Regions from separate parts of the Shouchella oshimensis genome, predicted to be linked through region 2. Evidence: riboswitches for the same ligand, from Rfam matches in the RefSeq annotation. Region 2 holds a riboswitch; the other holds the start of a gene.
The links. Region 2 has a riboswitch for S-adenosylmethionine ahead of NDM98_RS01465 (methionine biosynthesis PLP-dependent protein). Riboswitches for the same ligand answer to the same signal wherever they lie in the genome.
Positions count from the first base shown of each region.

Region 1: another riboswitch for S-adenosylmethionine. It lies ahead of NDM98_RS02840 (hypothetical protein); the one in region 2 lies ahead of NDM98_RS01465 (methionine biosynthesis PLP-dependent protein).

Region 1 covers NZ_JAMQJY010000001.1:509,668-514,095, forward strand. Annotated here, with positions in the region: gene NDM98_RS23395 (methyl-accepting chemotaxis protein) at 79-903, opposite strand; partial or broken gene mgrA (L-glyceraldehyde 3-phosphate reductase) at 1,045-2,035, opposite strand; gene NDM98_RS02840 (hypothetical protein) at 2,133-2,480, opposite strand; SAM riboswitch class I at 2,554-2,655, opposite strand; gene NDM98_RS02845 (hypothetical protein) at 2,701-3,342, opposite strand; gene NDM98_RS02850 (MOSC domain-containing protein) at 3,542-4,189, opposite strand; partial or broken gene NDM98_RS02855 (restriction endonuclease) at 4,382-4,428, shown strand, end outside.
Region 2 covers NZ_JAMQJY010000001.1:243,959-248,386, forward strand. Annotated here, with positions in the region: gene NDM98_RS01440 (YpdA family putative bacillithiol disulfide reductase) at 1-569, shown strand, start outside; gene NDM98_RS01445 (asparaginase) at 566-1,525, shown strand; gene NDM98_RS01450 (hypothetical protein) at 1,671-1,811, shown strand; gene NDM98_RS01455 (PrsW family glutamic-type intramembrane protease) at 1,881-2,342, shown strand; gene NDM98_RS01460 (hypothetical protein) at 2,346-2,510, shown strand; SAM riboswitch class I at 2,579-2,682, shown strand; partial or broken gene NDM98_RS01465 (methionine biosynthesis PLP-dependent protein) at 2,767-3,871, shown strand; partial or broken gene NDM98_RS01470 (bifunctional homocysteine S-methyltransferase/methylenetetrahydrofolate reductase) at 3,906-4,428, shown strand, end outside.

The DNA of each region.
Region 1 (4,428 bases), 270 kb from region 2:
GCTATCATCTTCTTTTAACAACTTCTTACAAACCACAAAAAAACCTTCCTAGGTTATTGTCTAAGAAGGTGAATCCAATTATAGTTCATTTAAAGAATGAACATATTGTTTAAACTCTTGATTTTGGGTATTTAGTGTTTCTATATTCTTCATAAAATCTGTGACTAACTGAGCTTGGTCGGTTGATGCATCTGTTATATCGCTAATTTCTTGTTGCATTTGTTTAATTGATGTTTGAATTCTTTTCAAGGTTTCATCAATTTGGTTAGCCGCTTTTTTTGTCTCATCAGATAATTTGCGTACTTCTGTTGCGACAACGCCAAATCCAGCTCCTGCCTGACCTACACGTGCGGCTTCGATTGCTGCATTTAGTCCAATTAAATTGGTTTGTCTTGAGATATCTCCAATAAAGTTGGTAATATTCGTTACTTCATTTGATTCATCTACCGTTTTTACTGCGTTTTGTAATAATTGGTCGGATGTTGCTGATAGTTGCTCAGAGTGAGCCGCCACTTGTTGAATGCCACTTAGCAGTTGATCTGAGATTTCCGATGTTTCACTCATCAACTCTTCAATTCGATCTAGCTCTTTACGGCTAATATTTACACTCATTAATGCAACGATCTTATCATGTTCGTCTTTAAATGGAATATTTACGACATCGAAAGCAAATCCATAAACTTCTTTAGGAACTAGTGTATATGTTACATCGTTGTTTACGATATTACTAAAATTCTCAAAGCCTTTTTGAAGTGGATCGCCAACTTTTATATCTAATTTTATCGATTCACTGTCGCTCCAGAACAACGTTTGGTTTGCGTCAAACAAACCAAGTGCTACGTCTCCTTTAAAAGCTTTTTTTAAGAATGGCATATTTTTTTGTAAGCCTTCTACTAAATCCATTACTCCAACTTCCTCTCTATTTAAATAAGCGTATGAAGCATATATCGGAAGACGCAGCTGAAATTTGTAGAAAAAACTCGAATAATATTTAGGTAAATCATGTAAAAACCTCAAAGAAATGATCTCTTTGAGGTTTGTTTTTTAGAGCAACGATTCAATTGCATTAAGCTCATCAGTAGTGAACGATTGATTTTGAAGCGCCACTACATTTTCTTCAATTTGACTCACACGACTAGCACCTATTAATGCAGATGTTAGATGTCCTTCTCTTAAAACCCATGCTAGCGACATTTGTGCTAGTGTTTGACCACGATTTTGCGCGATTTCATTTAACCCAATTAGTCGTTTTACTAACTGTTCATCAACGTTACTTTCAGAAAGAAATTGACTACTGCTAGCAGCGCGAGAATCAGCTGGAACGGACCCGCCTATATATTTGTTTGTCAGTAATCCTTGTGCTAGAGGACAAAATGCAATCGATCCAACTCCAAGGTCGTTTAGTACACCTAATAATTCATCTTCAATGCCACGGTTTAGCATGGAATAACTTGGTTGATGTATCAATAGAGGTGTGCCTAGATCCTTTAAGATACGAGCTGCCTCTTTTGTTTGTTTGGCATCGTAACTAGAGATCCCTACATATAGTGCTTTCCCTTGGCGAACAATTTGATCTAATGCACCCATCGTTTCTTCCAGTGGTGTATTTGGATCAGGACGGTGAGAATAAAAGATATCAACATAATCAAGGTTCATACGTTTTAAACTTTGATCTAGACTTGAAATTAGATTTTTCTTTGAACCCCATTCTCCATAAGGTCCCGGCCACATGTAGTAGCCTGCTTTTGAAGAAATAATCAGTTCATCTCGATATGAGGCAAAATCAGTCTGCATCATTTTGCCAAACATTTGCTCAGCAGAACCAAGCTGGAGGACCATAATTATTAGCGAGATCAAAATGAGTAATACCTAAGTCAAACGCTTTTCTCAACATAGCTCGACCATTTTCATATGGGTCAACCCCACCAAAATTATGCCAAAGACCAAGTGATAATGCTGGAAGCTTTAACCCCGATTGACCACAACGATTATATTTCATCTCTTCGTATCTTTTTTCTTCTGCTATATAACTCAATGTATTTCCCCTCTCTTAGAAAGCGCATTCATAGTTACTGGATTTATCATATCCTATCTACTGCTATAAATCCATTAAGAGTAATGATGGGTTCGATTTATTTTTTTGAAAGATAAATTGAGTGATATGCGTCTTCCAAAGTTGTTAAAAACACTTGCTCACTTAAATATCCTGAATTCAGTGTGAGGGCCATTCCTCGAAGATCAATCTTTTTTACTTGTAGCTGCACACCGTTTGTTCCCGTGACTAGTGTAAAAATAGTGGTCCTTCCCCCTTTAAGCACAAACTGGCAAGTCTCTTCTTTTAATAATTGAAAGAATGCGTCCCATGCCGCATGGATATCTTCTATGTAGTCATCCTTTGACATCAACGTCATAGCACCAATCGTTACTTCTATTGTTCCACCTATATTATCCTCAGATACATTTGAGTCGATCGTAATCATGTCAGCACCTCTTTGTCTTTTTCACAACAAAAAAACCTCTATTCCGAAGAAAAGAGGTTTTTGCTTATATTCTCTCTTATCTCCCAGGCTTACACCTGCTGGAATTAGCACCTTCCACCGTAGTGGGGTTGCTGAAGCTTCATTGGGCCAGTCCCTCTGCTTCTCTTAATAAGTATGTAATTTTAAAATAGTGTACCAAAGAAGAACGGAATGATCAATACTATAAATCTCGTGTTTTATTATGCTCTCTAATGTGTAGGTTCTGGATGTTAAAACTACTGTTGCTATAACCTGAGAAACCATCATAATACTTTGTTATTGTTTTGTTTATTTCGATCTGATGAGTGGCTCTACTCATTAAAGTGATTGCTTCTTCATCCTCCAACTCAAAAAGAAGGCTCACCTCATCTTGCATAAATAGAGGTTCATAGATATTTAACATCAATTCGACATCTTTTGAAGAGTGGTTTTTTAAAACTAGATTACAGTTTACTTCAAGATTATCTTCATCAATTGTGTCAATCTCACAGCTACTTTCGTCTGGATCAAATGATACAGCATCAATTCCATTTGCAAATGTATATTGGTACCCTTTCACTACATTGTGAGGAATCACTGCCATTAATATAATGACAACAATTGAAAGAATCACTTTTCGCTTTGAAAGGGAACGAGCGAATAAATAAATCGTTATCATAAAAAACAGTAAATAGAGTACGTCACTAACAAAATATAGCCTAAACAATAAAATACCATCACCACTTGTGCCTAGACGATATACGTTTGGAAAAGGGATCCTCATAAATATAAAAATAATGAATAGAACAATAGAAATGAAAAATAACCATTTATTTCGGATCATGCATCCACCTCCAATATTTTCATTCTTACCAAGAATATCACAGATGACATTTAGAAGTGACGTAACATTCCAAAAAAACTGCAAAACCAATTAGATTTTACAGTCTTATCAAGTACTTAGTTTATCAAACGAACACTTGTAGCTTTTCTTCCACAGAATTTTCTCTTGGGGTGTTTCTGTAAACATTCAACACATTATCTTATAGCTTTTCCTTTATTCGGTTAAAATGAATTCGCCATTTCTCTGCCAGAGCTTCTACTTTTAAAAGTTGTTCTATGTCAGCCTTATTTTTAATTTGTTGAAAGAAAAGCTTATTTGCATGAAGCACAGATATTTGCTCAGTATCCCTAGATACCAATGTAATAAGCGAATCATGTTCGATTACACCTTCTTTTAATACCTTTGCAAAATAACCCGTATATCCTGTTTCCATTACTCGTTTAAACAAACCTTTTACACTTGTATGACGATCAATTGTGTTACAAGGTACCCTTCCCTGCGTTATTGTGACAACTGCCTCGCCAATTTGATATACATCACCAATACATACATGCTCCTCCAAAAGGCCGCTAACAGTGATATTTTCACCAAATGCAGCGGTAGTGAGTTCCGTGCTAAATTCATGATTCCAAAACGAATAATGTTCGGTTGGATAAAAACAGACGGCACGCTCCGCTCCACCATGATTTTTTAAATCAGCTACTGCATCTCCTTCAAAACCTTCTTCTCGTAACAAAACCTTTTCGATTTTCTTTTTTGTGATTGCCGTATTCATTTGTTTACCCGACGCATAACTCATGATCTCTGGTTCAGCAACAGCTAGATTGGATATAGAAAGATGTCTCATACAAACTCCTTTACACATTGTTTTATTAAGTTTATCAAACTTTTCACTCTAATTGCATCTTAAAATCAAGAAACTATAGACAGATATTGTAATAATGACTAAGATAAAAGTAACATAAAATTCCCATAAGGAGTATGATTAATGAGTAAAAAGAACTCAAAATTGACTGATGAATTCATCCGATCACTTGCCATTTTATTAATAGCTGTTATTGTTTTTTCTGAATCTTACCGAATTCT
Region 2 (4,428 bases):
TCCCACATGTGTATCATTATTTCAAAGAGGCACATCCTTATTTTAAGCAGAACGTTGTTGTTATAGGTGGGAAGAACTCTGCCATTGATGCTGCTCTTGAGCTAGAAAAAGCAGGGGCATACGTTACAGCACTATATCGTGGCGATGATTATTCTGCTAGTGTAAAACCGTGGATTTTGCCAGAGTATGTATCTCTCGTGAAGAACAATAAAATCACTCTAGAATTTCAAGCAGAAGTAACTCAAATAACGAGCACAGACGTAAACTACACAGTATTGGGAAAATCTAAGTCTGTAAAAGCAGATTACGTTTTTGCAATGACCGGATATCACCCTGATCATCAATTTATTAAAAGCATGGGTGTACATGTTGATGATGGAACTGGAAGACCAGAATATAATCCGGATACGTTTGAAACAAATATTGATGGGCTTTTTATTGCAGGGGTAATTGCTGCTGGTAATAACGCCAATGAGATTTTTATTGAAAACGGGCGTTGGCACGGTAGTGGGATAGCCTCAAGAATAGTAGATATCCTTGCAAACGAACATGAGGGGTTGGTTGAATGAAAAAGGTAATTTTAATTACAACTGGTGGAACGATTGCAAGTACTGAGAATGAAGATGGAAAATTAGTAGCTGGTGAACTTACGGGCGAAGAGCTAGCAGATTTATGTCAGCTTCCAAGTGATATTCATGTTACTGTTCGGTCTATGTTGCAAAAACCTAGTATTCATATTACGCTAGATGATTGGTTGGAATTAAAAAAAGAAGTTGAACTTGCATTTAGTGATGAAGATGTTTCAGGGGTTGTTGTAACTCACGGTACAGATACGCTAGAAGAGACGGCTTATTTTCTTGATCTAGTGATAACGGACGATCGTCCAGTGATTGTGACTGGCTCACAGCGCGGTCCTGAACAATTAGGCAGTGATGCTTTTATTAATTTGCGACATGCCGTCTATGCTGCTTGTCATGATGACTTGAAGCAAGTTGGAACGGTTGTTGTATTTAATGAACGGATCTTTGCAGCGAGATACGTCAAAAAAGAACATGCTTCGAATATTCAGGGTTTTAATGCATTTGGATTCGGTTATTTAGGTATTATTGATAATGATACAATTTTCTTATATCAAAAACCAATTCATCGAGACACGTACGTACTTACAAAAAAGCTGCCGGATGTGGCAATTGCTAAGATTTATCTTGGGATGCACAGTCGGATTCTTGAGAGTATCCTACAAAATTCAGATGCGGTTGTGCTTGAAGGTGTAGGACGTGGACAAGTCCCCCCACATTTAGTGAATGTCCTTAATGAATCAATATCTCAAGGAAAAACAGTTGTTATGACGACATCAGCTGAAGAAGGAAAGGTGTACCCAACTTACGAATATGAAGGCAGTGCACATGATCTAGAGCAAAAGGGAGTTATTTTAGGTTCAGATTATGATAGTAAAAAAGCACGTATCAAAACGTTGGTGCTGTTAGCTGCTGAGTCTGATGTGAACCTAGGGTTTAAACACTAAAGCCTTTTTCTTGAAAAGCATAACAGATAGGAATATAATGGTTTTATTGAATGTAATGAACAGGTTCAAGTCAGGTTCCGGTAATGAGTAGGGTGCAAAGCAATGTGTGCAACGGACCTGTACTTTGTGGAAAGGCAGGTTGTAGATGTTTTCGTTGCTAACGGCTGCAATAGCACCTGCAATTGGGTTATTAACCTATTTTTATTTGAAGACTGATTATCGGCGAAAGTTACATGGTACAATCATTCGAACGTTTTTAATTGGAATATTGTTGTTTTTCCTGTGATGGTTTTACAATATGCTTTTATTGAGGAAAAGGTCTTTCCTGAAGAATGGCAGCAAGCTCTTATTTTATATGGATTTACTGAGGAATTTTTTAAGTGGTTTATCCTTTATATCTTCGCTTTCCAGGCATGGTACGATTAATCGTAGGAATGATGGCATTGTGTATGGAGTGTCGTTGTCACTTGGCTTTGCGACGATGGAAAACATCTTTTATTTAATAGCTCATGGTATTGAAACAGCGGTAGGTCGAGCATTAATGCCTGTATCAAGTCATGCATTGTTTGGCATAATCATGGGGTATTATATGGGAAATGCCAAGCTCCTTCCAACAAACAGAAGAAGATTATTAACCTTGTCCCTAGGTATACCGATTGTCCTACATAGTTCATATGATTACATTGTTTTTTTATTTGATCACTATGTTTTGTTTGGAATAATTCCTTTCATGCTGATGCTTTGGGCGTTTGCAATTTACAAAATTAAACTCGCTCGGAGGCTAGATCAACAATCACCACGTATAAGGAGGAATTAAACCATGTCAGAAGAACGGTATAGGATTGTCATTCGCTGTCCTGATTGCAAAGAAAAGTATATTCTCCGCGGAAGGCTGAACGAGAATGGTGAATATGAGACAGGATTTAAACGATGTGTATGTGGTAATGAAGATCGTCTTAACATAGAAGCATCTCTAGAGACATGATAAAAAAGTCTTGCCTTTTTATAAAATGTCCTGTATGTTAAAGTGAATATTCAAAATTAAATGATGTATTCTTATCAAGAGAGATGGAGGGAAAGGCCCTGCGAAGTCTCAGCAACCAAGCCAAATTGCGGCAAGGTGCTAAATCCGGCAGTTATAGCTGCTAAGATAAGAGGAAGCTTATATGGAATTGATAAGCACCTTTCTCTTATGACGAGAAAGGTGCTTTTTATTTTACAAAAGTGATGGGGGAATTAAAATGAGTAAAAGAGCTCTGGAAACAACGTTGGTTCAAATTGGGAATCGTGTCGACAATCGAACGGGTGCGGTAAATGCTCCTGTCTATTTCTCTACTGCTTACCGACATACAGGTATTGGGGAATCAACGGGATATGATTATGCGAGAACAGGGAATCCGACTAGAGAAGTATTAGAAAATGCTATTGCTGAACTAGAACTTGGAGATAGAGGATTTGCATGCAGCTCAGGAATGGCTGCAGTACAAACAGTCCTTTCACTGTTTAAAAACGGAGATGAAATCCTTGCTTCGAAAGATCTTTATGGTGGAACGTATCGATTATTTGAAGAAGGATGGAATCATTGGGGATTAACATTCCACTATTCAGATCCTCGTGATCTAGTCGAGTTTGAGGCAGCGATTACACAAGCAACAAAAGCATTATTTATTGAAACACCAACAAACCCTTTGATGCAAGAAGCGTCTATTTCAGAACTTGCAGAGATTGCAAAAAAACACCAATTGCTTTTAATCGTGGATAATACGTTTTACACACCAATTATTCAGCAGCCGATTGCTTTAGGAGCGGATATCGTCATTCATAGCGCATCTAAGTACATAAGTGGTCATAATGACGTTATTGCGGGCTTAATTGTTTCAAAAGGCCAGGAGTTATCTGAAAGAATTGGTTATTTTCACAACGGAATTGGAGCTACCCTTTCAGCGTTTGATTCATGGTTAGTTGTAAGAGGTATGAAAACATTGGCACTACGCATGGAAAAACATGAACAAAACGCTCAGGAAATTGTTCGTTTTTTAGAAGAATCATCTGAAGTAGAAGAGGTTCTTTATCCAGGAAGAGGAGGAATGATCTCATTTAGAGTGGGTGATGAAACATGGATTAATCCAATCCTTCAAAATCTCAAATTAATTTCTTTTGCAGAAAGTTTAGGTGGGGTAGAAAGCTTAATGACTTATCCAAGCTACACAAACACATGCAGATATTCCAGAAGAGATCCGCATTGCTAATGGAGTAGATAATCGATTACTTCGCTTTTCAGTTGGAATTGAGCGATGTCAAGATCTAATCGATGATTTGAAGCAAGCCTTTTCAGCTGTTAAGTAGGTGCGAGCCAACAATAAAGCGGGGGGAGATACATGTGGATTTATTAGAGCGTTTAAAAAATGACATATTAGTTGGAGACGGGGCTATGGGTACGCTTCTATATGAACGAGGTATCGAGCAGCAATGCTTTGAAGAAATTAATATCAGTCAACCAGAAGTCATTGTCTCTATTCACAAGGAATATCTCAATGCTGGTGCAGAAGTTATACAAACCAATACGTATGCTGCCAATCGATTAAAACTAAGTAAATATGGTTTAGAAGATAAAACGGCTGAAATTAACCGACGAGCAGTTGCCTTAGCAAAACAGGCTGTAGAACAAAAAGCATTTGTAGTAGGCACAGTTGGAGGCATTCGACGCTTCCAAATGGAAGAATCAACATTAGATGAAATAGAAGAAGCACTAACGGAACAGATTTTAGTGTTGTTAGATGAAGGTGTGGATGGGCTTTTATTTGAAACCTTTTATGATTTAGAAGAAGCGTTACTGGTTACGGAAATCGCCAAAAAACACAGCTCCCTTCCAGTCATAGTAAACGTTAGTTTAGGTGACATTG